One region of the Frigoribacterium sp. AP1 genome, then DNA from elsewhere that is predicted to be linked to it. Evidence: predicted binding sites of a transcription regulator. Region 1 holds the regulator's gene; each other region holds the start of a gene.
What was found. The regulator LexA, encoded in region 1, represses DNA repair genes until DNA is damaged. The targets are predictions, from matches to a motif close to TCGAACANNTGTTCGA.

Region 1 (9,754 bases):
CGGACGATGACACCCCGCTCGAGCAGGCGCTCGAAGACGTCGGTCGGGTCGTCGACCCCGCCGAAGAGGACGAAGTTCGACCAGGTGGGCCACGGCTCGTACCCGAGCTCGGTCAGCTCGTGCACGATGCGGTCACGCTGGGCCTTGATGTCGTCGACCATGGCGAGCATCTCGCTCGCGTGCGAGAGCGCTGCGATGGCCGCCGCCTGCGTCAGGGACGAGAGGTGGTACGGGAGGCGCACGAGACGCAGTGCGTCGGCCACGGCCGGGTGCGCGGCCAGGTAGCCGACCCGGGCACCGGCGAACGCGAACGCCTTGCTCATCGTGCGGGACACGACCAGCCGTTCACGGCCCGCCAGCAGGGTCAGTGCCGTCGGCTGATCGGCGGGCATGAACTCGGCGTAGGCCTCGTCGACGAAGACGATGCCGTCCGTGGCGTCGTAGGCAGCCTCGATCGTGGCGAGATCGAGGGGGGTGCCCGTGGGGTTGTTCGGTCCGCAGAAGAAGACGATGTCGGGACGGGTGCGTTCGATCTCGGAGACCGCGGTCTCGGGTGAGATGCGGAACCCCTCGTCACGGCGACCCTCGACCCACCGACTGCCGGTGCCCGTGGCGATGATCGAGTGCATCGAGTAGGTGGGAGGAAACCCCAGGACGGAGCGGCCCGGGCCACCGAAGGCCTGGAGGAGCTGCTGGATGACCTCGTTGGAGCCGTTGGCCGCCCAGATGTTGTCTCGGGTGAGACCGTGCCCGAGGTAAGCCGCCAGCGAGTCACGCAACGTCGTGAACTCGCGGTCGGGGTAGCGGTTGACGTCGAGGACCGCACGGGCCACCGCCTCGACGATGTCGCGAGCGACGTCTTCGGGAATGGGATGCGTGTTCTCGTTGACGTTGAGAGCGACCCGGACCTTCTTCTGGGGAGCACCGTACGGCGTCAGCCCTCGGAGATCGTCACGGATGGGCAGGTCGTCGAGACTGAAGGACACCCCACCATCGTACGGGTGGGCCGACCGGGTGTCGGCTCGGTCGCCATCGTGGAGACAGGATGCCTGAGGGCAGGACCGCCCACCTCGTCGACGACGACGACGACGCTTCAGCGAGCGTACTGAGCGGGAACCGCGAGGCTCTGACCGGCGGAGACCTCGGCGCTCGGGAGGTTGTTGAGCGAGACGAGGTCGGCGATGACGTCGCGGGGATCGGCGTCGGGGTCGATCTCTGACGCGACCTGCCAGAGCGTCTCGCCACCGTCGACGGTCACGTGCTGGAACTCGGTGCGACCAGTCGTGTCAGACGCGACCGCGCCGCCTCCGTTGAGGACGAGCGCGCCTGCCACGACGACGAGCGGGACCGCCACGAGCGCGGCGACGACCGCGCGGCCCCGCCGGGTGATGCGCAGACGCGTGCGCACGACTCGGGTCGAGTCGACGGGGGACGCAACTGCTGATGCTGAGGTGACGCTCATGAGGTGGTCCTTTCACCGTGGAAGACAGGGGACGAGTTCGTGCCCGGCACTCGGCCGGGAATGCCGGACACGAAGACGTGTTCCGAACATACATTCGATCACTGACGCTTTCAACCCCTGTCGTGGGTAATCCAGGTCGGAATCGTTCCGGATCGGAGTGCGAAAACGCGACACACTCGAACATGTGTTTTGTCGACACCGCCTGATCGGATACGGTTTCGATCGGTGGTAGGAGTCAAACAGGGACCACCGACATCGACGGCAGGAGACCCATGAGCGACCCGAAGCGCACCCCGCAGGCGGCCCCCGACGCCCCCCGTCAGCTCGATCCCGGCGTCCTCCCCCGCAAGGAGTTGACCGCGAAGCAAGCGTCGATCCTCGCCGCGATCACCGAGAGCATCGGTCACCGCGGGTACCCGCCGAGCATGCGCGAGATCGGCGACGCCGTCGGCCTCAAGTCCCTGTCGAGCGTCACGCACCAGCTCAACCAGCTCGAACTCGCCGGCAAGATCCGCCGTGACCCGAACCGACCCCGAGCCCTCGAGGTCCTCGTGGACGCGACGGCGCCGGCGGCTCCCCCGGCCACCGTCTTCACGACGAGTGACGACGGCGACACGGCTCACGTCCCCATGGTCGGGCGGATCGCCGCCGGCATCCCCATCACGGCCGAGCAGCAGATCGAGGACGTGATGCCCCTGCCGCGTCAACTCGTCGGCAAGGGCGAACTGTTCATGTTGCGGGTGGTCGGCGACTCGATGATCGACGCGGCCATCTGCGACGGGGACTGGGTCGTCGTACGGCAGCAGCAGGACGCCGAGAACGGTGACATCGTCGCGGCGATGCTCGACGACGAGGCGACCGTCAAGGTGTTCCGCCAGCGAGACGGCCACACCTGGCTGCTCCCCCGCAACAGCGCATTCGAGCCCATCGTCGGCGACCACGCACAGATCGTCGGCAAGGTCGTCGCCGTCCTGCGGTCGGTCTGACGGGCGCGCCAGCGGCTCCCGCGCCTCCCGGCACACGACGAAGCGCCGATCACCTCGAGGTGGTCGGCGCTTCGCCGTGTGTCGATCCGGGGCTCGGCGTCAGCGGCCGACACCCACGGGTGCGACATAGGGCGTGAGGCCGGCGACGTCACTGGGGTAGACCCGGGCGTGGACCCGGGTTCCCTCTTCTTCGTAGTCGGTGCTGACGATGCGCCCGGAATCGTGCAGATGCGAGACCACGTCGCCACGGTCGTACGGCACCAGCAGGTCGAGCTCGATCTCGGGTTCGGGCAACACGGCCGCGATGCGGTCGAGCAGTTCGTCGATGCCTTCACCCGTCCGAGCCGAGACGAAGACCGCCGTCGGTTCGAGCCCGAGCAGGACGAGACGCTGGTCGTCGTCGACGAGGTCGCTCTTGTTGAAGACGACGATCTCGGCGATGTCACGACCGTCGACCTCGGCGATGACGTCACGTACGGTGGCGAGCTGGGCGGCAGGGTCGGGGTGCGATCCGTCGACGACGTGCACGATCACGTCGGACGCCTCGACCTCTTCGAGCGTCGACCGGAACGCCTCGACCAGCTGGTGAGGCAGGTTGCGCACGAAACCGACGGTGTCCGCGTACGTGAAGGGACGACCATCCGCCGTCACGCTCTTGCGGACCGTCGCGTCGAGGGTGGCGAACAGCGCGTTCTCGACGAGGACGCCCGCGCTGGTGAGCCGGTTGAGCAGGCTGGACTTGCCCGCGTTGGTGTAGCCCGCGATGGCGACCGTGGGTACTTCGTTGCGGTCGCGGTTGGCCCGCTTGGCATCGCGTGCGGGCTTCATCTCTTTGATCTGCTTGCGAAGCCGGGCCATGCGGGTGTGGATGCGACGCCGGTCGAGCTCGATCTTGGTCTCACCGGGCCCGCGGCTGCCCATCCCGGCACCCGCGCCTCCGACTTGACCACCGGCCTGGCGCGACATCGACTCGCCCCATCCGCGGAGGCGCGGCAGGAGGTACTCGAGCTGGGCCAGTTCGACCTGCGCCTTGCCCTCGCGGCTCTTGGCGTGCTGACTGAAGATGTCGAGGATCACGGCGGTGCGGTCGATGACCTTCACCTTGACCACGTCTTCGAGGGCGCGCCGCTGGCTGGGGGCCAGTTCGGTGTCGGCGATGACGGTGTCGGCACCGAGCGCTGCGACCGTTCCCCGCAGCTCTTCGGCTTTGCCCTTGCCCAGGTAGGTGCTCGGGTCGGGATTCGGTCGTCGCTGCAGCAGCCCGTCGAGGACGACGGCGCCCGCCGTCTCGGCCAGGGCGGCGAGCTCACGCAGGGAGTTCTCTGCGTCGGACATCGACCCCTGCGAGTACACGCCGATGAGGACCACGTTCTCGAGGCGCAGTTGGCGGTACTCGACCTCGGTGACGTCCTGCAGTTCGGTCGAGAGGCCCGCGACGCGGCGGAGGGCCTGCCGGTCGTCGCGCTCCGACTGGTCACCGTCGGAGCCGCCGTCGTCGTGGAGCGAGCGGGTCTGGATGGCCTGGGCCGGCGAGAAGACGGTGTAGCCGGAGGCCCTCTGGGCCGCACGATCGAGGACGCGCGCGACGACGTCGTCGGGCTGGTCGTTCCGCTCGGAGTCGAACGGTGTCGTGGTGTGGTCTGTCATCGGGGTGATACTAACCCTTTCGGTGTACGGAGAGCAGGGAACGATGCCCCTGCGGATGTTCGGTAGGTTGGCGAGCATGGCCAGCGAGCACTACTTCTCACCCCAGCCCGGCAGCGCGGCCAAGCCCAGGACGATCGACGTCGTCCTGGCGGGCCGTGAATTGACGGTGACCACGGCCGCGGGAGTGTTCAGCCCGGGCCGCGTCGACCCGGGCACCTCTGTCCTGCTGGCGGGCACGCCGACGCCGCCGAGGGCGGGCCATCTGCTGGACGTCGGGTGCGGATGGGGGCCCATCACACTGAGCCTCGCGTTGTCGTCACCCGACGCGACGGTCTGGGCCGTCGACGTGAACGAGAGAGTGCTCGACCTCGTGCGCGCGAACGCACGGTCGATCGGCCTCGAGAACGTCAACGCCGTGACCCCCGACGATGTTCCCGCCGACCTGCGCTTCGCGACCATCTGGTCGAATCCGCCGATCCGGGTCGGCAAAGCCGAGCTGCACTCCTTGCTCGAACGGTGGCTCCCCCGACTCGACGTGGGATCGGACGCCTGGCTGGTCGTGCAGAAGAACCTGGGGGCCGACTCCCTGCAGCGCTGGATGAACGAGACCATGGCCGACGTCGTGGACGTGACCCGCGCCTCCACCAGCAAGGGATACCGGATCTTGCGCGCCGCGCGCCTCGCCGACGCCGACTGAGCGGACGCCCTCCGCAGGCCTCGACGTCGGCCCGGTCGGCCTCAGAGGTCGAGTGCGCCGGTGAAGACGAGTTCGGCCGGCCCGCTGAGCGAGACGTGCTCGCCGTCGTCGTGGTGGCTGATCGAGACGCCCACGACCCCGCCGGGAACCTCGACCAACCAGCCCTCGGGCGCCGAGGCGCCTGCCCAGTACCGCGTGGCCAGGGCCGCCGCTGCCGCGCCGGTGCCACAGGAGAGCGTCTCGCCGCTACCGCGTTCGTGGACCCGCATGCGGATGCGCCCCAGCCCGTCGACCACGAGCGGATCGGCGGGAACCACGAACTCGACGTTCGCCCCGCCGACCGGGGCCGGGTCGATGATCGGCACGTACGTCAGGTCGAGGCCGTCCAGTTCGTCGTCACCGGCGAGGGCCACCACCACGTGGGGGTTGCCGACCGAGATCGGAAGGCCCGGACGGGCGGCGTGCAGCTCGCGCGCCCGCACGACCGGGTCGTCGTCGCCGAGTCGCCAGGGGCCCAGGTCGACGCGGAAACCCGTGCCGTCGCGACGGACCTCACGTGCGCCGGCCCGCGTGCCGACGACGAGCACGTCGTCCTCGCCCAGCTGGACCAGCCCCCGCTCGAGGAGGTAGCGCGCGAAGACGCGGATGCCGTTGCCACACATCTCGGCCGGACTGCCGTCGGCGTTGTGGTAGTCCATGAACCATTCGGCGCGTGGCTCGGCCTCGAGCAGGTCCGCCTCGGTGGAGAGCGCCGCCGTACGGACTGCACGGATGACACCGTCGCCGCCCACCCCGAACCGCCGGTCGGCCAGGGCCCGGATCATGGCGGGCGTCAGGTCGGTGCCTGCGTCGGGATCGGTGAACAGGACGAAGTCGTTGCCGGTGCCCTGCCCCTTGGTGAACTGCAGCGTGGTGGTCACCCGAGGAGTCTAGCCACGGCCCGGTCGACGGCCTGGGCGTCGCCCGAGCGAGACCACTCGACGTCGTCGTACCGCCGGAACCAGCTCGCCTGACGGCGGGCGTACCGACGGGTGAGGGCCGCCGTGGCCTCGATCGCCTCGGCCTCGGCGAGTTCCCCCCGGATCTGGGCGACGGCCTGCGCGTAGCCGATCGCCCGGCCCGCCGTGACCCCCCGCTCGAGCCCCAGAGGAAGCAGACCCCGCACCTCGTCGACGAGACCGTCCCGCCACATCTGGTCGACGCGTCGGTCGAGACGTTCGACGAGCACGGGGCGTTCTTCCGCGACACCGAAGACGCTCGACGGGCGCCACGGCGACGACTTCTCGGGCAGGGTTCCCGAGAGCGGGCGCCCGGTGAGGTCGCCGACCTCGAGCGCCCGGACGAGACGCCGGGAGTTGGAACGACCGATCGAGGCGGCCGACGCCGGATCGCGCTCGTTCAACAGGTCGTACAGGGCCCCGGGTCCCCGCTCGTCGGCGATCATCTCGTACCGTCGACGGATCTGGGGGTCGGTGCCGGGGAACCGGAAGTCGAACAACACGCTCGAGACGTAGAGGCCTGACCCGCCGACGAGGACCGCCACCGCCCCGCGGGCCACGATGCCGTCGATCAGGGCCCGAGCCTCGCGCTGGTACCACTCGACGCTCGCCTCGTCGGTGACGTCGAGGACGTCGAGGAGATGGTGCGGGATGCCTCGTCGTTCGGCGGCCGGCAGTTTCGCCGTACCGACGTCCATTCCGCGGTAGAGCTGCATGGCGTCCGCGTTGACGATCTCGACGGCTTCGCCCCGGGCGGCCAGGGCCTCGGCGAGGTCGAGCGAGAACGCCGACTTGCCCGTGCCGGTCGCCCCGACGATCGCGACCAACACGTCAGCGGAGGTCGTCGGTCGTGCTGTAGATCGGTGTGGTCGCCACCCGCAGCGTGGGCAGCCCGAGGCTGACCCTCGCAGGCCGAGCCGAGGAGGCGCGGGTCGCGTCACCGGCGGACGGCACCCCGCACGAGGCGGCCTGCGCGGCGTCCCAGGCATCGCCCGCGCGGGTGCGACGGACCTCGTAGAGAGACCCGGGCCCGTGGACGGCATCGGCCAACAGGTAGAACGGTGCGGCGTCGGTGACGCGCACGCTGACGACGTCGCCGGGGCGCGGAACCGCGCCACCCGGCGGCACTTCGAAGTGGACGAGACGGCTGTCTTCCGCACGCCCCGAGAGACGGTGGGTCGAGGCGTCTTTTCGCCCCTCGTCGGTGGCCACGAGGACGTCGACGGCCCTTCCGACCTGTCGACGGTTCTCTTCGGCCGAGATGCGGTCCTGCAGGGCGGTCAGCCGCTCGAACCGTTCTTGCACGACGGCCTTCGGGATCTGGTCGGCCATCTCGCCCGCCGGAGTCCCGGGGCGCACGGAGTACTGGAAGGTGAACGCCGACGCGAACCGGGACCGCTCGACGACCCGGAGGGTCTCGGCGAAGTCCTCCTCGGTCTCACCCGGGAATCCGACGATGATGTCGGTGCTGATCGCGGCGTCGGGCATGGCCACGCGCACACGGTCGATGATGCCGAGGAACTTCTCGCTGCGGTAGCTGCGCCGCATGGCCCTCAGCACCCGGTCGGAACCCGACTGGAGGGGCATGTGCAGCTGGGGCATGACGGCAGGCGTCTCGGCCATCGCAGCGATCACGTCGTCGGTGAAGGACGCCGGGTGCGGGCTGGTGAACCGCACACGCTCGAGCCCGGGGATCGCACCGACGGCACGCAACAGCTTGCCGAAGGCGAGCCGATCGCCGAATTCGACACCGTACGAGTTGACGTTCTGCCCGAGCAGCGTCACCTCGACGGCACCGTCGTCGACCAGCGCCTGCACCTCGGCGAGGACGTCACCAGGGCGGCGGTCTTTCTCCTTGCCGCGGAGCGACGGCACGATGCAGAAGGTGCAGGTGTTGTTGCAACCCACCGAGATCGAGACCCAGCCGCTGTGGGTGGAGTCGCGCTTGGTCGGCAGCGTCGAAGGGAACACGTCGAGTGCCTCGAGGATCTCGAGCTGGGCCTCGTCGTTGTGACGCGCGCGCTCGAGGAGCGTGGGCAGGGCGCCCATGTTGTGCGTACCGAAGACCACGTCGACCCACGGCGCCTTGTCGAGGATGACGTCCTTGTCTTTCTGGGCGAGACACCCGCCGACGGCGATCTGCATGCCCTCGTGCTTCTTCTTCTGGCCGGCGAGCGTCCCCAGCGTCCCGTAGAGCTTCTTGTCGGCGTTCTCGCGCACCGCACAGGTGTTGATGACGACGATGTCGGCCTCGGCTCCGTCGGCCGGTACGTAACCGGCCGCCTCGAGCGAGCCGCTGAGACGCTCGGAGTCGTGGACGTTCATCTGGCACCCGAAGGTGCGGACCTCGTACGTACGGGCCGGGCCGTCGACGGTCGAGGGGATGGGGGTGGTGGCGACCGTCGTCATGGTGACTCAGTGTAGATCGCCGCCACCCCCGGGACGGTCACTCGAAGCGGACACCGCCGCGGCCGCTGCCACCACGGGGCAGGGCCTTCTCGATCGCACGACGGACGATCTCGGAGCGGTACCCCCGGCGCATCAGGTAGCCGTTGAGACGACGTTCGGCCGTCTCGCGGTCGAGGCCGCGCAACGACCCTGCACGTTTGCGGGCCCACTCGTCGGCACGCTCTTGCTCTTCGTCGTCGTCCGTGTCGGACAGCGCCTCGTCGATGATGGACGGGTCGATGCCCCGGGCGCGGAGTTCGGACGTGACAGCGCCCCGGCCGAGACCCTTGCGCTCTTGCTTGGACCTGATCAGGGTGGCGGCCAGTTCGGTGTCGTCGAGGAGACCGACCCGCTCGAGACGGGCGATCTCGTCCGCCACGACCGATTCGTCGAGGTCACGGGAGAGGAGCAGCTTCTCCATCTCGTGAGACGACACTCCCCGGCGCGAAAGGGCGTGCAAGCTGACGTTCTCGGCGCGTCGCTGCTGCGCTTCGAGGTCTTCGGGCCCGTCGGCGGATTGGTCGTCGAAGCCGGTCGCCTTGGGCCGGCCGGCAGCCCCCGCCCGAGAACCTCGGGCGGACGGATGGTCGCCCTCCGAGGCCACGGATGTCACACCGCCGGCCCAATGAGAGCTGATGGCCGTCAGGACGGCCTCGGAACCGCTCGTCGTCTGATCGGTGGCCTCGCTATCGGTCGTCGCCTCGGGAACCGATGCACCGCTCATCGCGCCGAAGAGAGGCGTGACGGGGGCGAGCCGCCCGGTGTCGACACCGTCGTCAGACGGACCCGACACCGGGGCGTCGTCGTCGCGCGAGGTCATGCGCCCTTTCGAGCGGCGATCTTCGCCTCGATCGATTCGACGGGTGCCTCGACGGGCTTGGCACCGCCGACTCCGAGCTTGGCGAGGATCTTCTGCTCGATCTCTTGCGCGATGGCGGCGTTCTTGATGAGGAAGTTGCGCGAGTTCTCTTTGCCCTGGCCGAGTTGGTCGCCGTCGTAGGTGTACCATGCACCCGACTTGCGGACGATGCCGTGCTCGACACCGAAGTCGATCAGGCTGCCCTCGCGCGAGATGCCCACACCGTAGAGGATGTCGAACTCGGCCTGCTTGAAGGGCGGCGCCATCTTGTTCTTGACGACCTTGACGCGGGTGCGGTTGCCGACCGCGTCGGTACCGTCTTTCAGCGTCTCGATGCGCCGGATGTCGAGGCGGACGGACGCGTAGAACTTGAGCGCCTTACCACCGGCCGTCGTCTCGGGGCTACCGAAGAAGACACCGATCTTCTCCCGCAGCTGGTTGATGAAGATCATGGTCGTGCCGGTCTGGCTGAGCCCACCGGTCAACTTGCGCAACGCCTGAGACATGAGTCGGGCCTGCAGGCCGACGTGCGAGTCACCCATCTCGCCCTCGATCTCGGCACGCGGCACGAGGGCGGCGACCGAGTCGATGACGACGAGGTCGATCGACCCCGAGCGGACGAGCATGTCGGCGATCTCGAGCGCCTGCTCACCGGTG
Region 2 (9,754 bases), 1.1 Mb from region 1:
CACCACTACCCGTTCCGACTCGTGCCCCCGGCCCAGATGCTCGAGTACGTCCACGAACTCTGCGAGAGCGAGTCGGTCGAGGCGGCCCCCGGCGTGCTCCCGCTCGTGGTCCGTGCCGGCGGCGGGTCGGTGCGCGACACCCTCTCCCTCCTCGACCAGCTGATGGCCGGCAGCGAGAACGGCGCGATCGAGTACGAGCGCGCCGTCGCCCTGCTCGGGTACACCCACGCCTCGCTGCTCGACGACGTCGTCGAGGCGCTCGGCGCCCGCGACGGTGCCGCGGCCTTCGCGGCCGTCGACCGTGTCGTCCAGACCGGGCAAGACCCTCGGCGGTTCGTCGAAGACCTGCTCGAGCGCCTGCGCGACCTCATCGTCGTCGGGGCGACCGTCGAGGGCGCGTCGGCCGTGCTGCGGGGCGTCACCGCCGACGAGCTCGACCGTCTCGTGCACCAATCGCACGCTTTCGGTGCCGCCGAGCTGTCGCGATCGGCAGACGTCGTCAACCGCGCCCTCACCGACATGACCGGGGCGACGTCGCCTCGCCTGCACCTCGAACTGATGATCGCGCGCGTCCTCGTCCCCGAGAGCGACCAGACGGGCCGGGGTGCCCTCGCCCGGGTCGAGCGTCTCGAACGACGCGTCGGCGTCGAGGGTCCCGGCTCCGCCTCGTCGTCGGCATCCGGTCCGTCGACCGCGGCACACCCGACCGAGGTCGGGCCCGCCTCGGGTCGATCGGCGCCCGCCGTCGTGTCGTCGGCTCCGGTCTCGACCGCTCCTGCCGTGACGTCTCCTTCCGCAGCGCCCGTAGAGGCCACTCCGTCGACCGAGGCGGCCGGTGGTCCGTCGGCCGTCGAGAGCGCGACCGCGTCCTGGGCGACGGCGGCCCCGTCGGCCCCTGTCGAGCCCGTCGGCTCCGCAGCTCCGGCGACGACCGAACCCGCGCCTCCGTCCGCGCCGCACTCGGCCGCCTGGGCACAGACCCCCGACTCCGGCCAGGGCGCCGGGTCCGGCGCGGCCCCCGTCACGCTCCAGCAGATGCGCGACAGCTGGCCCGAGATCGTCGAGGTCGTCCAGAAGGCGAGGCGCACGGCCTGGATGGTCGTCGTCACGGCCACCGTCGTCGACTTCGCCGACGACGTGCTCACGCTGGCCTTCCCCAGCGCCAACGACGTCGAGAGCTTCAAGCGTCCCCAGGGGGCGGCCGAGGGCGTCAGCGAGTACCTGCGACGGGCGATCGTCGACGTGCTCGGCGTCAAGGTCAAGTACATCGCCCGGGTCGAGGGTGACGGGCCCGCGGGGCCCACCCCCACCGGTGCGCCGCCCGTCGACGCGTCCGTCCCGACCGCTGCGTCGACCCCCCGACGAGACACCGGCCGGTCGGCCGCACCGGCGACCGACGGCGGGCGGCAGGCTTCCGCTCCGTCACCTCAGGGGTCGACGCCGGCCGAGACGGGCCGCACGACGGCCGCCGCCGCAGAACCGGCAGCGCCCGACGACTCCGCGGCGCCGGCCGCGAGTCCTCCCCGCACGCCGGCACCGGCCACGAGGTCTGCGTCCGCCGAGCGGTCCAGCGCCCCGGCGTCCGCGTCCGTCGCTCGGCCCGGCGCCCCGGCGCCCGTCACCGGGTGGGACGTCGCCACCATCCCGCAGACCCCGCCTCCCGAGCCCGACGAGCCCGAGCACATCACCGAAGAGCCACCGGGGGGCGTCCCGACGGTCGACGCTGCGCCTCCGCCGCCCGAGGCCGACGCGTCCCCGGTCGGCCGCTCCGTCGCCGGTGCGCCGTCTTCCGCAGCCACGGCCTCGACCCCGGCGCCGGCGGCTCCGGCCGCCTCCACGAGTGCCGGCCCGTCGGTGGCCGAGCGTCGCGCGGCCACCGGCGACCCGCGTCGGGGCATCCCCACCGGGTCGCGCTACGGCGAGGCCGTCGTGCGCGAGATCCTCGGCGCCCAGTTCATCGAAGAAGAGACGATCGCCCCCCGGGTCACGCCTCAGAGAAGCGAGTAGCGCGTGTACGAAGGCATCGTCCAAGAGCTGATCGACGAGTTCGGTCGCCTGCCGGGCATCGGGCCCAAGTCGGCGCAGCGCATCGCGTTCCACATTGTTCAGAACGAGTCGTTCGACACGTCCCGCCTGGCCGAACTCCTCGTCGACGTCAAGACCAAGGTGCGTTTCTGCGAGATCTGCGGCAACGTCAGCGAGCAAGAGACCTGCAACATCTGCCGTGACCCGCGTCGTTCGCCCGCCACGATCTGCGTCGTCGAAGAGGCGAAGGACGTCCAGGCCATCGAGCGCACGCGGGAGTTCCGCGGGCTGTACCACGTGCTCGGCGGTGCGATCAGCCCCATCGACGGCATCGGTCCCGATGACCTGCGCATCCGCCAACTCGTCCAGCGCCTGGCCGACGACACCGTGCAAGAGGTCATCATCGCGACCGACCCCAACCTCGAGGGCGAGGCGACGGCGACGTACCTCTCGCGCATGCTCGCGCCCTTCGGGCTCCGGGTCACCCGGCTGGCCTCGGGCCTCCCCGTGGGCGGCGACCTCGAGTACGCCGACGAGGTCACGCTCGGCCGCGCCTTCGAGGGCCGTCGCCTCGTCTCCGAATGACGACCCGCGCCTCCTGAACCCGCCCCGCGCCTCCTGAACCCGCCCTGCGCACGCCTGTCGGTCAGAGACGGGCGCGCCGCGCCCGCACGACGCAGTACGCGCCGTAGGCCATGAGCCCCAGGGCGACGGCCGTCAGCACCACCACGCCGAACGGCAGGGCCGCGAGGGCCCTGAGCGCGCCGTCGAGTCCCGTGGCCTCGCTCGGGTCCGAGGTGACGGCCGCGACCGCGAACAGCACGCCGACGACGCCGAGGGCGATGCCCTTGGCCACGTAGCCGGTCACCCCGAGGGCGACCGTGCCGCGCCCGGTGGCACCGCCCGGCAAGGACAGGTCCTCGCGGAACTTCTGCTTCACGCCCTTGACCACGAAGTACGCCCCGATGGCCACGATGGCGAGCGCGACGACGACGAGCAGCACGACGCCCCCGGGCGCGGCGAGCAGCCGTGCGCTGAGCGTCTGGGTCTGCCCCGAGCTGTCCGACGACGAGCCCCGGGCGAAGGTGAAGGCCGTGAAGCCCACGGCGAGGTAGGCCACGCCCTTGCCGCCCTCCTTCGCGCGATCGGCCCAGGCGTCCTTGTCCGTGCCCCGGACGAGAGCGGCCTCGAGCAGTTGGAACAGGCCGAGCCCCCACAGGCCCACGACGATGAGCCACAGCAGGACGACCCCGCCCGGATGCGACGCGAACTGCCCGAGGGCGCCTCCCTGGTCGGCCTCGCCGCCACCGCCGAACGCCACGCCGAGCGCGATCACGCCGATCACGACGTGCAGCAGGCCGTTCATGGCGAACCCGATGCGGGCGGCGGTCGTGAGGGCTCGGCTGTCCTGGAGGCGGCTGGCGGCGCCCCGGGCCTGGTCGGTGGTGTCGGGCATCGGTCCACCGTAGGGGAGAGGCGTCGACGCCGCCCTCGGTGCTCCGACGCGCGACCCCTCGTGCTCGTCCGCGAGACACCGAGCCGTGTGCGTCACACGCTCTCGACACCGAATAGAATCGCCGGACGCAGGCGTGAGCCGTCCTCCGGCGCGCCCAGTCCCCTTCTCAGGAGTCACCGTGAGCTTGATCGTGCAGAAATTCGGCGGGTCGTCCGTCGCCGATGCCGAGAGCATCAAGCGCGTCGCCAAGCGCATCGTCGAGACGCGCAAGGCGGGCAACGACGTCGTCGTGGCCGTCAGCGCGATGGGCGACACGACCGACGAGCTGCTCGACCTGGCCAACGAGGTCAGTCCGCTCCCCGGCGGCCGCGAGCTCGACATGCTGCTCACCGCGGGCGAGCGCATCAGCATGGCCCTGCTCGCCATGGCGATCCGCAGCCTGGGCGTCGAGGCCCGCTCGTACACGGGCAGCCAGGCCGGCATGATCACCGACGCCCAGCACGGCAAGGCCCGCATCGTCGACGTCACGCCCGGCCGGGTGCGCGACGCCCTCGACGCCGGGTACGTGGCGATCGTCGCCGGCTTCCAAGGGTTCAACCGGTCCACGGGCGACATCACGACCCTCGGCCGAGGCGGCTCCGACACGACGGCCGTCGCCCTCGCCGCGGCGCTCGACGCCGACGTGTGCGAGATCTACACCGACGTCGACGGCGTCTTCACGGCCGACCCGCGCGTCGTGCCCAAGGCTCGCAAGCTCGACCGCGTCACCAGCGAAGAGATGCTCGAGCTCGCCGCCGCCGGGTCGAAGGTGCTCTACATCCGTGCCGTCGAGTACGCCCGGCGTCACGGGGTCACCCTGCACGTCCGCTCGTCGTTCAACAACAACGAGGGCACGCTCGTCGTCAACCCGAAAGAGGGAGAGAACGTGGAAGAACCCATCATCAGCGGGGTCGCGGGTGACCTCAGCGAGGGCAAGATCACCGTCGTGGGCGTCCCCGACGTGCCGGGAAAGGCCGCCCAGATCTTCCGCACGGTCGCGAAGACCGGCGCCAACATCGACATGATCGTGCAGAACGTGTCGGCGGCGTCGACCAGCCGCACCGACATCTCGTTCACCCTGCCGAAGTCCGAGGGCGCCGTCGTGCTCCAGGCCCTCGAGTCCGACCGGGCCGAGATCGGCTTCGAGTCGCTGCAGTACGACGACCAGATCGGCAAGCTCGCCCTCGTCGGTGCGGGCATGCGCACCAACGCCGGCGTCTCGGCGCGACTGTTCACGGCCCTCTTCGAGGCCGGCATCAACATCGAGATGATCTCGACCAGCGAGATCCGCATCTCGGTGGTCACCCGGGCCGACACCCTGAACGACGCCCTCCGTGTCGTCCACACGGCCTTCGGCCTCGACGCCGAGGTCGACGCGGTCGTCCACGGCGGCACCGGCCGCTGACGCGACCAGGCCGTATACCAGGAGGCGCGCGCGGCTCCCGCACCGCGCCTCCCGACCCTGCTCCCGCCGTACCGGAGCCCGCACCACCGAACCCCGCACCACCGAACCCCGCATCACCGAACCCCGCACCACCGAACCCCAGGAGGCACCCATGGCCGAAGGACTGCGCGTCGGCGTGATCGGCGCGACCGGACAGGTCGGCAAGGTCATGCGCACGCTGCTCGACGAGCGCGACTTCCCGGTCGCCGAGATCCGCTTCTTCGCCACCGCCCGGTCGGCGGGCACGACCCTGCCGTTCCGTGGGGTCGAGATCGTCGTCGAGGACGTCGAGACGGCCGACCCCACCGGTCTCGACATCGCCCTCTTCTCGGCCGGGGCCACGGGCTCGCGAGCCCACGCGCCGCGGTTCGCCGCGGCCGGCGCGCTCGTCATCGACAACTCGAGCGCCTGGCGGATGGACCCCGAGGTGCCCCTGGTGGTCAGCGAGGTGAACCCCCACGCCCTCCGCGAGGCGGTGAAGGGCATCGTCGCCAACCCCAACTGCACGACCATGGCGGCCATGCCCGTGCTGAAGGTGCTCGACACCGAGGCCACCCTGCAGCGCCTGATCGTCAGCACCTACCAGGCCGTGTCGGGCAGCGGCCTCGCCGGCGCCGACGAGCTGCTGCAGCAGACCCGTGCCGCGATCGAGGGCGACACCATCGGCCTCGTGCACGACGGTCGCGCGGTCGACCTGCCCGAACCGGTGACGTACGTCCGTCCCATCGCCTTCGACGTCATCCCGCTCGCGGGCAGCATCGTCGACGACGGCACGAACGAGACCGACGAAGAGAAGAAGCTGCGCAACGAGAGCCGCAAGATCCTCGAGCGCCCCGACCTTCTGGTCAGCGGCACGTGTGTCCGGGTGCCGGTCTTCACGGGGCACTCGCTCTCGATCAACGCCGAGTTCGCCTCGGACATCACGGTCGAGCGCGCCGAAGAACTGCTGCGCGACGCCCCCGGGGTGGTCCTCACGGACGTCCCGACCCCGCTCGAGGCGGCGGGCGCCGACCCGAGCTTCGTTGGTCGCATCCGTCACGACGAGGGCGTCCCCGGTCACCGTGGGCTCGCGCTCTTCATCAGCAACGACAACCTCCGCAAGGGCGCGGCGCTCAACGCCGTGCAGATCGCCGAGCTCGTCGCCGCCGAGCGAGCCGTCGCCTGATCCTCGGCGCCGGTGACCCGAGGGGCCGCTGACGCGTCGCACCCCGGTCTCTCGACATCGAGACACCGGGGTGTCGTCGTCCGGTGGCCACCCGGGGTCGCCGAGGGGGCCGGGCCTAGACTGGCGTCGTGACCGATGCGAAGAAGCCCGTCGACGTAGCCCTCATCGGGGCAGGCATCATGAGTGCCACCCTCGGTGCCATGATCAAGCAGCTCGAGCCGAGCTGGACGATCCAGATCTACGAGGCGCTGGGCGACGTCGCCCTCGAATCGAGCAACCCCTGGAACAACGCGGGCACGGGCCACTCGGCCCTCTGCGAGCTCAACTACACGCCCGAGCGGTCCGACGGCACCATCGACACCTCGAGCGCCGTCAAGGTCAACGAGCAGTTCCAGGTGTCGCGGCAGTTCTGGTCGTTCCTCGTGGCCGAGGGGGCCCTGCCCCAGCCCGACGCCTTCATCAACTCCACCCCGCACATGAGCTTCGTCTGGGGAGAGAAGAACGTCGAGTACCTGCGCAAGCGCCACGAGGCGCTGCGCGAGCACCCGCTGTTCCAGGGGCTCGAGTTCAGCACCGACGCGTCCGTCATCCGGTCGTGGGCGCCGGTCCTCATCCCCGGGCGGGCGAAGGGGCAGCCCATCGCGGCGACGCGCATCGCCGCCGGGACGGACGTCGACTTCGGGTCGCTCACGCGCCTGCTCTTCACGTACCTGCAGGGCGAGGGGGCGATCCTCGAGGTCGACCACCGCGTCACGAACCTCACGAAGCTCGCCGACGGCACGTGGCGGGTGGCCCTCCGCAAGCAGGTCGGTGGCACGCCGACGACCGTCGACGCACGCTTCGTGTTCGTCGGCGCCGGTGGGGGAGCACTGCACCTGCTGCAGAAGTCGGGCATCGACGAGATCAAGGGCTTCGGCGGGTTCCCGGTCAGTGGCGAGTTCCTGCGCTGCGACGATCCCGCGATCGTCGGCAAGCACCAGGCCAAGGTCTACGGCAAGGCCGCCGTCGGCTCGCCCCCGATGTCGGTGCCGCACCTCGACACCCGTGTCGTCGACGGGCAGGCCAGCCTGATGTTCGGGCCCTACGCCGGCTTCAGCCCGAAGTTCCTCAAGCACGGTTCGATGTTCGACCTGTTCGCGTCGATCCGGGCCCACAACCTCTACCCGATGATCCGCGCCGGGCTCGCCAACCTCTCGTTGGTCAAGTACCTCGTGGGGCAGCTGGCGGCGAGCAAGCAGACCAAGTTCGAGGCGCTGCGCGAGTTCATGCCCGACGCCGATCCGAAGGACTGGTACCGCATCACCGCCGGCCAGCGGGTGCAGGTCATCAAGAAGGACCGCAAGAAGGGCGGGGTGCTGCAGTTCGGCACCGAGGTGATCACGGCGGGCGACGGCACCATCGCGGGTCTGCTCGGCGCGTCCCCCGGGGCGTCCACGGCCGTGCCGATCATGCTCAGCGTGCTCGAACGGTGCTTCCCCGACCGCATCGCGGCGTGGAAGCCCCAACTGAACGCGATGATCCCGACGTACGGCGACGACCTCTCGTCCGACGAGCGGCGGGCCGCCTCGACCATCGGGGCGACCGCCGAGGCGCTGCACATCCACGCCTGACGCCCGAGGCCTGAGGCCTGAGGCCCGAGGCCTGGTGCCGGGCCTCGCGTCCTCGGGGCGAGCGCCCCGGGTTGACCCCACTTCGAACGTGTGTTCGAATTGGGGGCATGCGATGGTCCGAGCAAGCGGTCGACACCGAGAACGCCTCGGCGCTGCCCGGTCTGGCGCGGTTGAACAACCTGATCACCTCCGTCACCACGCCCGAGTTCGCGGGGGTGACGTTCCACGAGGTGGTCGCGAAGAGCGCCCTCAACCGCGTCCCGGGCGGCGACTCGGCTCTGCCCTTCGGGTGGACGATCAATCCCTACCGCGGCTGCAGCCATGCCTGCGTGTACTGCTTCGCCCGTCCCACCCACGAGTACCTCGACCTCGACGGCGGCGACGACTTCGACCGGCAGATCGTCGTCAAGGTGAACGTCGCCGAGGTGCTCGCCCGCGAACTGCACCGTCCCACGTGGCAGCACCACCCGGTCGCGCTCGGCACGAACACCGACCCCTACCAACGTGCCGAGGGTCGGTACCGGCTCATGCCCGGCATCATCGCCGCCCTCGCCGACTCGGGCACTCCCTTCAGCATCCTGACCAAGGGCACGCTCCTGCGGCGCGACCTGCCCCTGCTCGCCGAGGCGGCGCAGCACGTGCCCGTCGACCTGGCCATGTCGATTGCCGTCTACGACGACGACCTGCAGCAGTCGGTCGAGCCGGGCACGCCGACGACGGCGGCCCGCCTGGCCACCGTCTCGGCGGCCCGCGAGCTGGGATTGTCCTGCTCCGTCTTCATGATGCCCGTTCTGCCGTACCTCACCGACGGGCTCGACCACCTGCACGCGGCGCTCGCCGCCGTCCGCGACTCGGGTGCCTCGAGCGTCATGTACAGCGCCTTGCACCTCAAGCCCGGGGTCAAAGAATGGTGGTTCGCCTGGCTCGAGCGTGAGCACCCCGAGCTCGTGGCCAAGTACCGTGCGCTCTACGCCCAGGGCACCTATGCGCCGACGGGGTACCGCTCCTGGCTGGCCGCACGTCTGCGGCCCTTGTTGCGCGAGTACGGCCTCGAGAAGGGGCAGGCCGACCCGGCCACGGGGTCGATGCGCTCCGCGGCGCTCGACGACAGCGCGCGTTCCCTGCGGCTGATGGGACTGAACGGCACCGGGGTCCGCACGGCAGCCGGCGGCACCGCCGCCCTTCCGGGCATCCCCGACCTGACGTCCGGTGCCGGTGGCTCCGCGGTCCCTCGGGCCCTGATCGCGCACGAGCTGCCGGGTGGGGCACGGTCGCAGCCGCGACTGTTCTGAGCCTGCGAGAGCCAGAGGCCGTCGGGCCACGGGGTCGGTAAGCCATGAGGCCGGTGGGTCACTCCCCGGTCGAGTGGAACGGGGCACAAAACGAGCCACCTGCCCGCCCGGCGTGGTCGTTGGCCCCACATGTCGGGGTACAGCCCCGGTCCGCCTTCTGCCATGATCTCTCCTGACCCGAACGAGCCGAGGAGGCCGCATGCTGCTCGGCCTCCCGGCCCACCTCGCGCCCGCGGCCGTCGGCGACTCGGTGTCCAGGGCGTGTCACGCGATCGCGGCCACGGTCCTCGCGGCGGCGGCCGCCCTGCTGCTCACGAAACAGGCCGTCACACCCGACCTGCTGCTCTGGCCGGCCCTGGTCTCACTCGTGCCGTTGGTGGTCCTGCTCGTCGTGGTCGAGCGCACCCGGTCGACCACGGCCCACCTCGCCTACCTGATCGTCGGCACCGCAGCCCTGTACTGGTACGCCGTCACGCTCTTCTCGCAGGTGGCCGCGGTGCAGGCGTCGGACGCCTTCTCGCTGTCGTTGCCCAAGATCGCCCTCATCATGGTCGGCAGCACCGCCGTCGGCCCACGCCGGGGTCTCCTCTGGTCGGCGGCCGGATACGCGGCGGGCGAGCTCGCCACGCAGCTGGCGACCTGGCACACGGGAGCCTCCCTCCGGCTCGACGTCACCGCCCTGCTGGCGTTCGTCCTCGTGGCCGTGGTGACGGGCCACGCCGA
Region 3 (9,754 bases), 630 kb from region 1:
GCGACGCGCACGGTGTCGCCGCGCTCGGCGAGGCGGCGGACGAGGGGGGCGCCGATGGCTCCCGCTCCGACGACGAGATGGGTGGGCATGGGGTCCTCCTGGGGCGATGAGCGAGAGCGGTGCTCTCGGATCTGACCCTAGGGCCGTGCGGCGTGACATGCAAGAGCGGTGCTCTCGTTTGTGTCCCGTGCTCTCGGAGGACAGGATCGGGGCATGACCACGAACGCAGGGGACGACGACGGCGGCCGGACCACCGGAGGCGTCCGCGAGCGGGCACGGACCGAGATCGTCGACCGCGCCCTCGCCTCGGCCCACCGGCAGCTGGCCGAGGTGGGCGCGGCCGCCCTCTCGGTGCGGGCCGTCGCGCGCGACCTGGGCATGGCCTCGTCGGCGATCTACCGGTACTTCCCGAGCCGCGACGCCCTGCTGACCCGCCTGATCACCGACGCCTACGTCGACCTCGCCGACGCCGCCCGACGGGCCGAGCAAGCGGTCGACCGCGCCGACCACCAGGAGCGGTTCCGTGCCACGGCCCGCGCGACCCGCCGCTGGGCGATCGCCGACCCGCACCGCTACGCCCTGCTCTACGGGTCGCCCGTCCCCGGGTACGCGGCCCCGGTCGACACCGTCGAACCGGCGATCGCGGTGGGTCTGCTCTTGCTCGGGGCGGTCGACGACGCGGCGACGAGCGGAGCCTCGCTGCGGGCGATGCCGGTGAGGGCCGGCCTGGCCGACGAGTTCGCGCAGCTCGCCCAGGGTCTGGGGGCCTCGGTCGCCCCCGGTGTGCTGGCCGCGGGCATCACCGCCTGGACCTCCCTCTACGGGCACCTCAGCTTCGAGCTCTTCGGTCACCTCACCAACGTGGTCACCGATCGTGACGCCTGGTTCGAGACCTTCCTCGACGCGCAGATCTCGAGGATCTGGGGCTGACGTCCCGGCGACGACAGGAGGCGCCGGTGCCGGCAGGAGGCGCGGGTCAGCTCGCGCAGTCGATGCAGAGCCGGGCGGTGGGTCGCGCCTCGAGCCGGGCCTCGCCGATGCGGGCCGAGCAGCGCTCGCAGCGGCCGAAGGTGCCGTCGGCGAGCCGGGCCAGAGCGGCCTCGGCATCGGCGGCACGCTCGAGGGCCGACCGCCGGACGGCGTCGAGCTGCGACCGCTCGTAGGCGATCGTCGATCCCTCGGGGTCGTGCTCGTCGTCGACGTTGGCTCCCTCGCGGGCCGCGGCCACCGCCTCCATGTCCCCGAGCAGTCGCGCGGCCAGCGCCAGCGCCTCGTCGCGTGTGACGCGCAACCGGTCGGAGGGGTCGATCATGCGGCGGCGCCTCAGGCCGCGACGAGCGGCGGCACCTCTTCGCCCGCGCGAGGCGGTGCGGGGGGAGTCCCGTCGCCGAACGGACGGCCGCCGAGCTGCTCGCGCCCGTGCTCGGTGAGCCACCCCGAGGCGTCCGGCCCGACCGGGACGATGCCCGTCGGGTTGATGTCGGAGTGCACGACGTAGTAGTGCGCCTTGATCTGGTCGAAGTCGATCGTGTCGCCGAACCCGGGGGTCTGGAACAGGTCGCGGGCGTAGGCCCAGAGCACCGGCATCTCGGTCAGCTTGTTCCGGTTGCACTTGAAGTGGCCGTGGTAGACCGCGTCGAACCGGGCGAGCGTCGTGAACAGGCGGATGTCGGCCTCGGTGATGGTGTCACCGACCAGGTAGCGCTGACCGGCGAGCCGCTCGGACAACCAGTCGAGTCGCTCGAACAGGGTGCGGTAGGCCCGCTCGTAGCTCTTCTGCGACCCGGCGAAACCGGCACGGTAGACGCCGTTGTTGACGTCGCGGAAGACTACGGCGTTCACCTCGTCGATCTCGCCGCGCAGGGCCTCGGGGTAGAGGTCGGGGGCGCCCTCGCGGTGGAAGGCGGTCCACTCGGTCGCGAAGTCGAGCGTGATCTGCGGGAAGTCGTTCGTGGCGACCTTGCCGCTCGGCACGTCGACGATCGCCGGCACGGTGATGCCGCGCGGGTAGTCGGGGGTACGGGCGAAGAACGCCTCTTGCAGGCGCTCGATGCCGAGCACGGGGTCGCGACCGTCGGGGTCGAGGTCGAAGGTCCAGCTGCGGGCGTCGTGCGTGGGTCCGGGCAGGCCGAGCGAGATCGCGTCCTCGAGCCCCAGCAGGCGTCGCGAGATGACGCTGCGGTTCGCCCACGGGCACGCCCGGGCGGCGACGAGGCGGTAGCGACCGGACTCGACCGGCCAGCCGTCGACGGCGTCGCGCGTGATGCGGTCCTCGATGTAGTTGGTGTCGCGGGTGTACTCCTGGCCCGGCTCGACGTAGCTTCCCTTGGCCTGCTGATCGCTCATGGCGCCACCCTACGCACGGGGCGTCGGCAATTCCTGGCTGCTGCGACGTGTGCAGGCGATCGGTGGCCCCGGCGGGCGGGGTGGCGACAGGGGTCAGGAACCGCCGACGGCCAGGGACGAGGAGGCGCGGGTCGCGTTCCAGTCGCGCCACATCGCCTTGAGGTCCCACGCGTTCTCGGCCTCGAGCGAGATGCCGCGCTCGCCGGTGCGACGCGTGCGCCCCTGGATCACCATCAGCTGGGTGCCGAACAGCAGGGAGCCGGCGCGGGCCTGCGCCTCGTCGAAGAAGGTCGAGTCGGAGCAGCCGCTCCCGTCGTCGAGGCTGATGAAGACCACGCGCTTGCCGCTGCGCATCGGCGGGGTCTGGGTCGCGATGCGGATGCCCGCCACGAGCACGGTCGTACCGTTCCAGTGGTCGCGCAGGTCGGCGGCGCGCACCACGCCCAGGTCGTCGAGCATGGGCCGGTAGCTCTCGATCACGTGCTCGCTGACCTCCATCGACAGGATGTCGAGCTCGTCGGCGACCCGCTGCCGGGCGTCGACGTCGGGCGTGCCGGTCGGCACCGTGTCGGAGTCGTCGATCGAGAAGTCGAGCTGGTTCTCGACGTCGGTGGCCTTGGGGCGCGACGATCGACCGGTGAGCGCCCTCACCCGGGCCAGGACGTCACCGCGGGTGCGGCCGGGCCCGGCGACCGAGTCGAGCGCCCCGACCTGCGCCAGGCGTTCGAACAGCGATCGGGACGGCGTCGCCCGTTGCCAGAAGTCGGTGATCGAGTCGTAGGGACGGTTCACGACCACCCGGGCCAGCTCGGCGTCGCTGATGCCGTGCACGTCGGCCAGCGACAGCCGCAGCCCGAGGTCGCCCACCCGGGTCGGCGCGATCGGGGTCGCCGGCGGTCGCAGGCGCTCGACCCGGTAGACGTCGGTCGAGGCGTTGACGTCGAGCGGCAGCACGGGGACGCCCATGCGTCGCGCCTCGGTCAGCAACAGTCGTTTCGGGTACATGCCGGGATCGTGGGTGAGGATGCCGGCCAGGAACTCGGCCGGGTAGTGGGTCTTCAGCCAGGCGCTCTGGTAGGTCGGCAGGGCGAACGCGGCCCCGTGGGCCTTGCAGAAGCCGAACGACCCGAACCCCTTGAGCGCGGCCCAGATCCGGTCGACCGCGGCGTCGTCGAAGCGTCGCCTCCCGGTCGCGGGGTCGAGGTTGCCCCGGGTGCGCTCGCGGAAGGTGGCCTCGAGCGCGTCGTCGTCGCCCTTGCCCATGTGCCGCCGGATCTCGTCGGCCTCGGCGAGCGACACCTGCATCGTCGCCTCGAGGATGCGCAGCACGTGCTCGTGGTAGATGACCACCCCGTAGCTGTCGTCGAGGAACGACGCGAAGCTCGGGTGCAGGTAGTCGGGCTGCTGGAACCCGTGCTTGGTGTCGAGGAACGGCGCGATCATGTTGCCCTTCATCGGGCCGGGGCGGAACAGCGAGATGTCGGCGATCAGGTCCTCGTAGCGGTCGGGCTGCATCTTGCCGATCAGCTCGCGCTGCCCGGGGCTCTCGATCTGGAACATGCCGAGCGTGTGCGTGGTGCGGATCGCCTCGAAGGTGGGTTCGTCGTCGTGGGGGATCTCGTCGAGCTCGATGCGGCCCTGACGGTTCACGTAGGGCACGTCGACCGGCAGGGCGCCGGCCAGGGCGGCACGCGGGCCGTTCACGCGCTCGATCTCGTCGAGGGCGTAGGCGAGCGAGCTCTGCATGCGGACGCCGAGGACGTCGAGCTTGAGCAGGCCGGCGTCGTTCATGTCGTACTTGTCGAACTGGCTCATCGGCAGGCCGATGCCGCTCGGCTGGACGGGGGTCGTGCTGAGCAGGTCGGAGTCGCCGAGGATCACCCCGCACGGGTGCATCGAGATGTGCCGGGGCAGACGGTCGAGCCGTTCGCTGAGGTCGACGAGCAGGTCGATCTGGTCGTTGCTGCGGGCCAGCTCGGCGATCTCGCGCAGTTCGGGTTTTTCGGCCATCGCGGTGCGCAGGTCGCGGGCGTTCGACCGCCAGACGTTCTTGGCCACCAGGTCGATCTGCTCGTCGTCGAGCCCCAGTGCGAGACCGGCGTCGCGCACCGCACCACGCCCGCGGTAGGTGGACTGCATCGACATGAGCGTGACCCGGTTGCTGCCGTACCGGTCGAAGATCGCCCGGTAGACCTCGTGCCGCCGGGCCGCCTCGACGTCGATGTCGATGTCGGGCAGCGTCTCGCGCTTGTTGCCGAGGAACCTCTCGAACAGCAGGTCGTGCTCGATCGGGTCGACGTTCGAGATGCGCAGCAGGTAGGTGACGAGGCTGCCGGCACCGGAACCCCGCGCCGCGTTGCGCACCCTCAGGTCGCGCATCAGCGCCGAGACGTCGGCCACGGTGAGGAAGTACCCGGCGAAGCCGAACCCGGTGATGATGCCGAGTTCGTAGCGCATGCGGTCTTCGACCTTGTCGCGCAGGGCCCGGTCGGCGTCGCCGAAGCGTTCGGTGACACCGGCCTGGGCCTGCCGGAACAGCGCCTGGTCGGGGTCGCCGTCGACGCCGATCGCGCTGAGCTCGGGCACCTTCGGGCGGCCCCAGCCGAGGTCGGCGACGGGGTCGAGGCGGCACCGGTCGGCCAGGCGCTCGGTCGCGGCGAGCATCTCGTCGCCGGCGCTGCGGGGCAACGACGAGGCGTCGCTCACCAGCCGGGCCAGCCGGCGCATCTCGACGGGGAGCTTGAGGTACGCCTGGGCGTTCGGCTGCGGCCGGAACGAGCCGAGCGCGGCCAGGTGGCCGGCCGAGTCGAGCACGTCGGCCGTGACGGCCTCGTCGGGATCGAGGTACCGCACGGCGTTCGTGAGCACGGCCGGCACCCCGACGTGGTCGGCGAGCTCGAGCATGCGTGCCGCGTGCCGGATGCTGCGGCTCTCGCCCGGCTCGGTCAGATGGCAGACCACCTCGACCACCACGCCGCCCGGCAGCGTCGCCGCCCAGTCGGCGAGGGACGCCGCGGCCTCGCTGTGCCGCCCCGCCTGGACCAGCCGACCCACGTCGGAGTCGGGCCCCAGCAGCACGGTCGCCGCCGGCTCGGTCTCGCCCTGGACGAAGCCCCGCACCCGGGACCGGGCGATGGTCGCCACGCTGTTGGCACTGCCGCTGGCACGACGGGTGGCCCGACCGTGCGACGCGCTGATCAGCCGGCACAGCGCCGCCCACCCCGCCTTCGCCGGCCCGCCGCCCCGCGCCCCGTGCGCCAGCACCACGATGCGGTCGACCCCACCGGCCCCGCCGACCCCGCCGGCAGCGCCGCCGCCTCCGTCGGGACCCCCGTCGTCCACACCACCGTCCACGACCCCCTCGCGGTCGTCCCGGCAGCCCAGCTCGACCCCGACGATCGGGTCGACGCCCGCCGTCCGGCAGGCCCCGACGTGCCGGATCGCCCCGTACAGCCCGTCACGGTCGGTGATCGCGGCCGCATCGGCGCCCGCCGCGACGGCGGCGTCGACGAGCGCCTTCGGGTGCGCCGTGCCGTGGTGGGCGCTGAACGCCGACGCGACGCGCAGGTGGGTGAAACTCATGGTCGGTACCTCGGGCTGCTGAACCCCCGGCCGGGTCGTTCGAACAGATGTTCGACCAGTGTACGTCGCCCGGCTCGTCCCGTTCCACCGCCGGGCCCGTCCCCGGCGTCCGCGGCCTGACATCATCGATGCATGCCCGATCGACGCCCCACCCCGCCCGATCGCCGGGCCGCCCTGCGTCGCGACGCCCGCACCGCGACCCACTGGACCCGCGTCCTGCTGGCCCAGCCGCGCCTCCTGCTCGCCGTGAAGACGGCGCTCGCCGCCGCTCTCGCGTACTGGATCGCCCCGCAGGTGCCCGGTGTCGCGGCCGACTACCCGTACTACGCGCCGCTCGGCGCCGTGATCGCGATGTACCCGACGATCAAGAGCTCGCTCCGCCAGGGGTTCCAGGTGCTGCTCGGCGTGATCGTCGGCATCGGCCTCGCCACGGCGGTCTTCGCGCTGCAGGACGGACAGCCCGGGGTGCTCGCGGTGGCCGTCGTCGTGGGGATCGGCGTGCTCGTGGCCGGCATCCGCTGGCTCGGCGCCGGTCGCGACTGGGTGCTGACGGCCGGGCTGTTCGTCCTGCTGCTCGGCGGGGCCAACGCCGAGGCCTACTCGTTGGGCTACATCGTCCAGATCGGGGTCGGCGTCGTCGTCGGCGTCGTGGTCAACCTGCTGCTCGTGCCGCCGCTCTACGCCTCGCGCGCCGAGGCGCGCCTCACCCGGGTGAAGGACTCGCTCGCCGACCGAGCCGACGAGATCGCCGGCGTCTTCGAGACGCCCTGGCCCCTCGAGGACGACGAGTGGGAGCGTCGCGTGGGCGTCCTGCCGAGCACCCTCCGCCGCGTGCGCGAGACCGTCGCGTACGCCGACGAGTCCCGTCACATGAACCCGCGGTGGTTGCTCCGCCGCCGCGACCTCGGGCAGGAGTACGCCGACCTCGCCACGTACGAGCGCGTCTCGTTCCACCTGCAGGACGTCGCCGAGGTCTCGGGCATCCTCGGACGTCGGATCGGCCGCCAGATCGGCATGCCCGACGACCTCGCGCCCGACGTCGCCCACGCCGTGCACGGCGTCGCCACGGTGATCCGGCGCCACGGGGCCGAGGACGTCGACGCGTTCACCGACGCCCGGCGCCGCGTCGCCGACCTCTGGGACGCCGTCGACCGCCACCGCGACCGCCCGACCACGGACACGAGCGGCGGCGTCTCCATCGCCGTCTCGCTCGGTCGCATCATCGCCGCGCTCGACCCCGACGACACCACGGCACCCCGCCCAGAGGACGACGCCGCCGAGGAGGCGCGCGCGGCCGAAGACGACGACACCGGCGGCCAGGTGGGCGGCACGGACAGCACGGGGCCGGTCGACGACGACAGCGCGCCCCGCGACACGGCCCCGCACGACACCGTGCAGGACGGCGACGCCGACCCTGCCCGCTGACCCCGATACGGCGCTCACCCCCGGGGAGCAGTACGGTTGACCGGGCACCGGCGCCGAGACGCGACCCGTGCCCTCCGCGGCCGGGGCGGTCGACGGGAATGCCCGTCCCCCCTGTGCGTTGACACCCGTGGCCCCGAGAACCCCCGCCGCCTGATCGACCAGCGACGACACGATCGCCGCCCTCCCATGAAAGCTGCACTGTGACAGACACCACCACCCTCATCATCCTCGGAGCCAGCGGAGACCTCACCGAGCGTCTGCTGCTCCCCGGCCTCGCGAGCCTGCTCAAGAGCGACCGCGGCGTCGATGTCCAGCTCATCGGCACCGGCCGCAGCGAGCGCAGCCCCGAAGAATGGGACGACGTCGTCAAGACCGCCTTCAACGGCGACGCCGGCAGCGACCTCGCGAAGAAGACGCTGGCGTCGAGCCGGTACATCCAGGGTGACCCGACCACCGTCGAGCACCTGAAGGCCCTGTTCGAGGCCAGCGAGGGCACCCCGGTGATGTACTTCGCCCTGCCGCCCGCGATCAGCACCAAGGTGATCCAGGCGCTCGCTGAGATCGACCTGCCCGACGGCCTGCGTCTCGCCCTCGAGAAGCCGTTCGGCTCGGACGAGGAGAGCGCTCGCGAGCTGAACGCCGAGCTGCTCAAGATCGTCCCCGAAGAGCGCATCCACCGCACCGACCACTTCCTCGGTCGCGCCACGGTCCTGAACATGATCGGCCTGCGCTTCGCCAACCGCCTGTTCGAGCCGGTCTGGAACAGCGAGAACATCGAGAAGGTCGAGATCTTCTACGACGAGGTCCTCGGGCTCGAGGGTCGCGCCCAGTACTACGACAAGGCCGGCGCGCTGATCGACATGATCCAGAGCCACCTGCTGCAGGTGCTCGCCGTCATCGCGATGGACGCCCCGTCGAGCATCGACTCGGTCGAGCTGCGCAGCGAGATCGCGCGCGTCCTGCGGGCCACGTGGGTCAAGGACGCCGACCCGATCGCCTCGAGCCGACGTGCCCAGTACGCGGCCGGCACCATCGACGGCAAGGACGTCCCCGCGTACGCCGACGAGGACGGCGTCGACAACGACCGTCAGACCGAGACCCTCGCCGAGGTCGAGTTCGAGGTCAAGACCCGTCGCTGGGCCGGCGTCCCGTTCATCCTGCGCTCGGGCAAGGGCATGACCAAGATCCGCAAAGAGGTGCTCATCACCTTCAAGCCGGTCCCGGCGCTGCCCGAGGGCCTCAACGGTTCGTCGACGCCCGACACGCTGCGCATCGAGATCAGCCCCGAGACGATGGAGCTCGGCGTCACGACCAACGGCTCCGGCAACCCCTTCGACCTCGAGAAGTCGACGATGTCGGTCACCCTGGGCAAGCCCGAGCTCACGCCCTACGGCGAAGTGCTGAGCGGCATCTTCCACGACGACCCGACGCTGTCGATCCGCGGCGACGTGGCCGAGCGCTGCTGGGCGATCGTCGCTCCCGTGATCGAGGCCTGGAAGGCCGACCAGGTACCGCTCGACACTTACGCCGCCGGTTCGACCGGCCCGAAGGACTGGCCCGCCTGATCCTCCGCCTCACCGTCCACGGCCGCCCCGCTCGTCAGAGCAGGGCGGCCGTCGCCGTGTCGGGCGCCTACGACGTCGTCGTCGCGGCCTTCGCGCGCGAGATCGCGTCCGCCGCGCGCACCAGAGCCAGGTGCGAGAGCGCCTGCGGGGTGTTGCCGACGTGTCGTCCCGTGGCGACCTCGATCTCCTCCGAGAGCATGCCGACGTCGTTGCAGTAGCGGACCAGGCGGTCCATCAGGGTGACGGCGTCGTCGACGCGTCCCGAGGCGGCGTACTGCTCGGCCAGCCAGAACGAGCAGGTCAGGAAGGGGTTCTCGGCCCCGTCGAGGCCGTCGACGCCGCTCTCGGTGCGGTAGCGCATGAGCAGGCCGTCCTGCAGCAGGTCGTGCTCGATGGCGGCGACGGTGCCGAGCATGCGGGGGTCGTCGGCGGCGACGAAGCCGACCTGCGACAGCTGCAGCAGGGACGCGTCGACCTCGGTCGTGCCGTAGTGCTGGGTGAAGGAGGCGCGGTCGGCGTTCCAGCCGTGGGTCTCGATCTCGGCGCGCACCTCGTCGCGCAGAGCGCGCCAGCGGTCGACCGGGCCGTCGAGGTCGAACTGCTCGACTCCCTGGATCGCTCGGTCGAGGGCGGCCCAGATCATCACCCGCGAGTGGGTGAAGTGCTGCAGCTCGCCCCGGATCTCCCAGATGCCGTTGTCGGGTCGGGTCCAGTTGTCCTCGACGTACTGCACGAGGGCACGCTGCAGGGGCCAGGAGTACTCGCTCTCCTCGACGCCGAGCAGACGGGCCTCGTGCAGGGCGACCATCACCTCGCCGAAGATGTCGCCCTGGTAC

Region 2: AC1MBW_RS02080 (Rv2578c family radical SAM protein) is a predicted target of LexA. The motif match lies at 7,822-7,837, and genes of this name have one in related genera.
Region 3: AC1MBW_RS15395 (DNA polymerase III subunit alpha) is a predicted target of LexA. The motif match lies at 5,968-5,983, and genes of this name have one in related genera.

What each region holds. Positions count from the first base shown of each region.
Region 1 covers NZ_CM155288.1:2,623,673-2,633,426, reverse strand. Annotated here, with positions in the region: gene AC1MBW_RS12560 (histidinol-phosphate transaminase) at 1-986, opposite strand, end outside; gene AC1MBW_RS12555 (LysM peptidoglycan-binding domain-containing protein) at 1,094-1,462, opposite strand; gene lexA (transcriptional repressor LexA) at 1,735-2,448, shown strand; gene hflX (GTPase HflX) at 2,548-4,095, opposite strand; gene AC1MBW_RS12540 (class I SAM-dependent methyltransferase) at 4,172-4,792, shown strand; gene dapF (diaminopimelate epimerase) at 4,834-5,712, opposite strand; gene miaA (tRNA (adenosine(37)-N6)-dimethylallyltransferase MiaA) at 5,709-6,620, opposite strand; gene miaB (tRNA (N6-isopentenyl adenosine(37)-C2)-methylthiotransferase MiaB) at 6,622-8,199, opposite strand; gene AC1MBW_RS12520 (regulatory protein RecX) at 8,237-9,058, opposite strand; gene recA (recombinase RecA) at 9,055-9,754, opposite strand, start outside.
Region 2 covers NZ_CM155288.1:448,283-458,036, reverse strand. Annotated here, with positions in the region: gene AC1MBW_RS02110 (DNA polymerase III subunit gamma and tau) at 1-2,007, shown strand, start outside; gene recR (recombination mediator RecR) at 2,011-2,610, shown strand; gene AC1MBW_RS02100 (DUF1206 domain-containing protein) at 2,672-3,481, opposite strand; gene AC1MBW_RS02095 (aspartate kinase) at 3,660-4,925, shown strand; gene AC1MBW_RS02090 (aspartate-semialdehyde dehydrogenase) at 5,077-6,129, shown strand; gene AC1MBW_RS02085 (malate:quinone oxidoreductase) at 6,258-7,739, shown strand; gene AC1MBW_RS02080 (Rv2578c family radical SAM protein) at 7,847-9,031, shown strand; gene AC1MBW_RS02075 (sensor histidine kinase) at 9,231-9,754, shown strand, end outside.
Region 3 covers NZ_CM155288.1:3,250,429-3,260,182, reverse strand. Annotated here, with positions in the region: gene AC1MBW_RS15415 (NAD-dependent epimerase/dehydratase family protein) at 1-89, opposite strand, end outside; gene AC1MBW_RS15410 (TetR/AcrR family transcriptional regulator) at 214-930, shown strand; gene AC1MBW_RS15405 (TraR/DksA family transcriptional regulator) at 977-1,312, opposite strand; gene AC1MBW_RS15400 (glutathione S-transferase family protein) at 1,324-2,346, opposite strand; gene AC1MBW_RS15395 (DNA polymerase III subunit alpha) at 2,440-5,928, opposite strand; gene AC1MBW_RS15390 (FUSC family protein) at 6,061-7,353, shown strand; gene AC1MBW_RS15385 (glucose-6-phosphate dehydrogenase) at 7,554-8,918, shown strand; gene AC1MBW_RS15380 (glycoside hydrolase family 15 protein) at 8,986-9,754, opposite strand, start outside.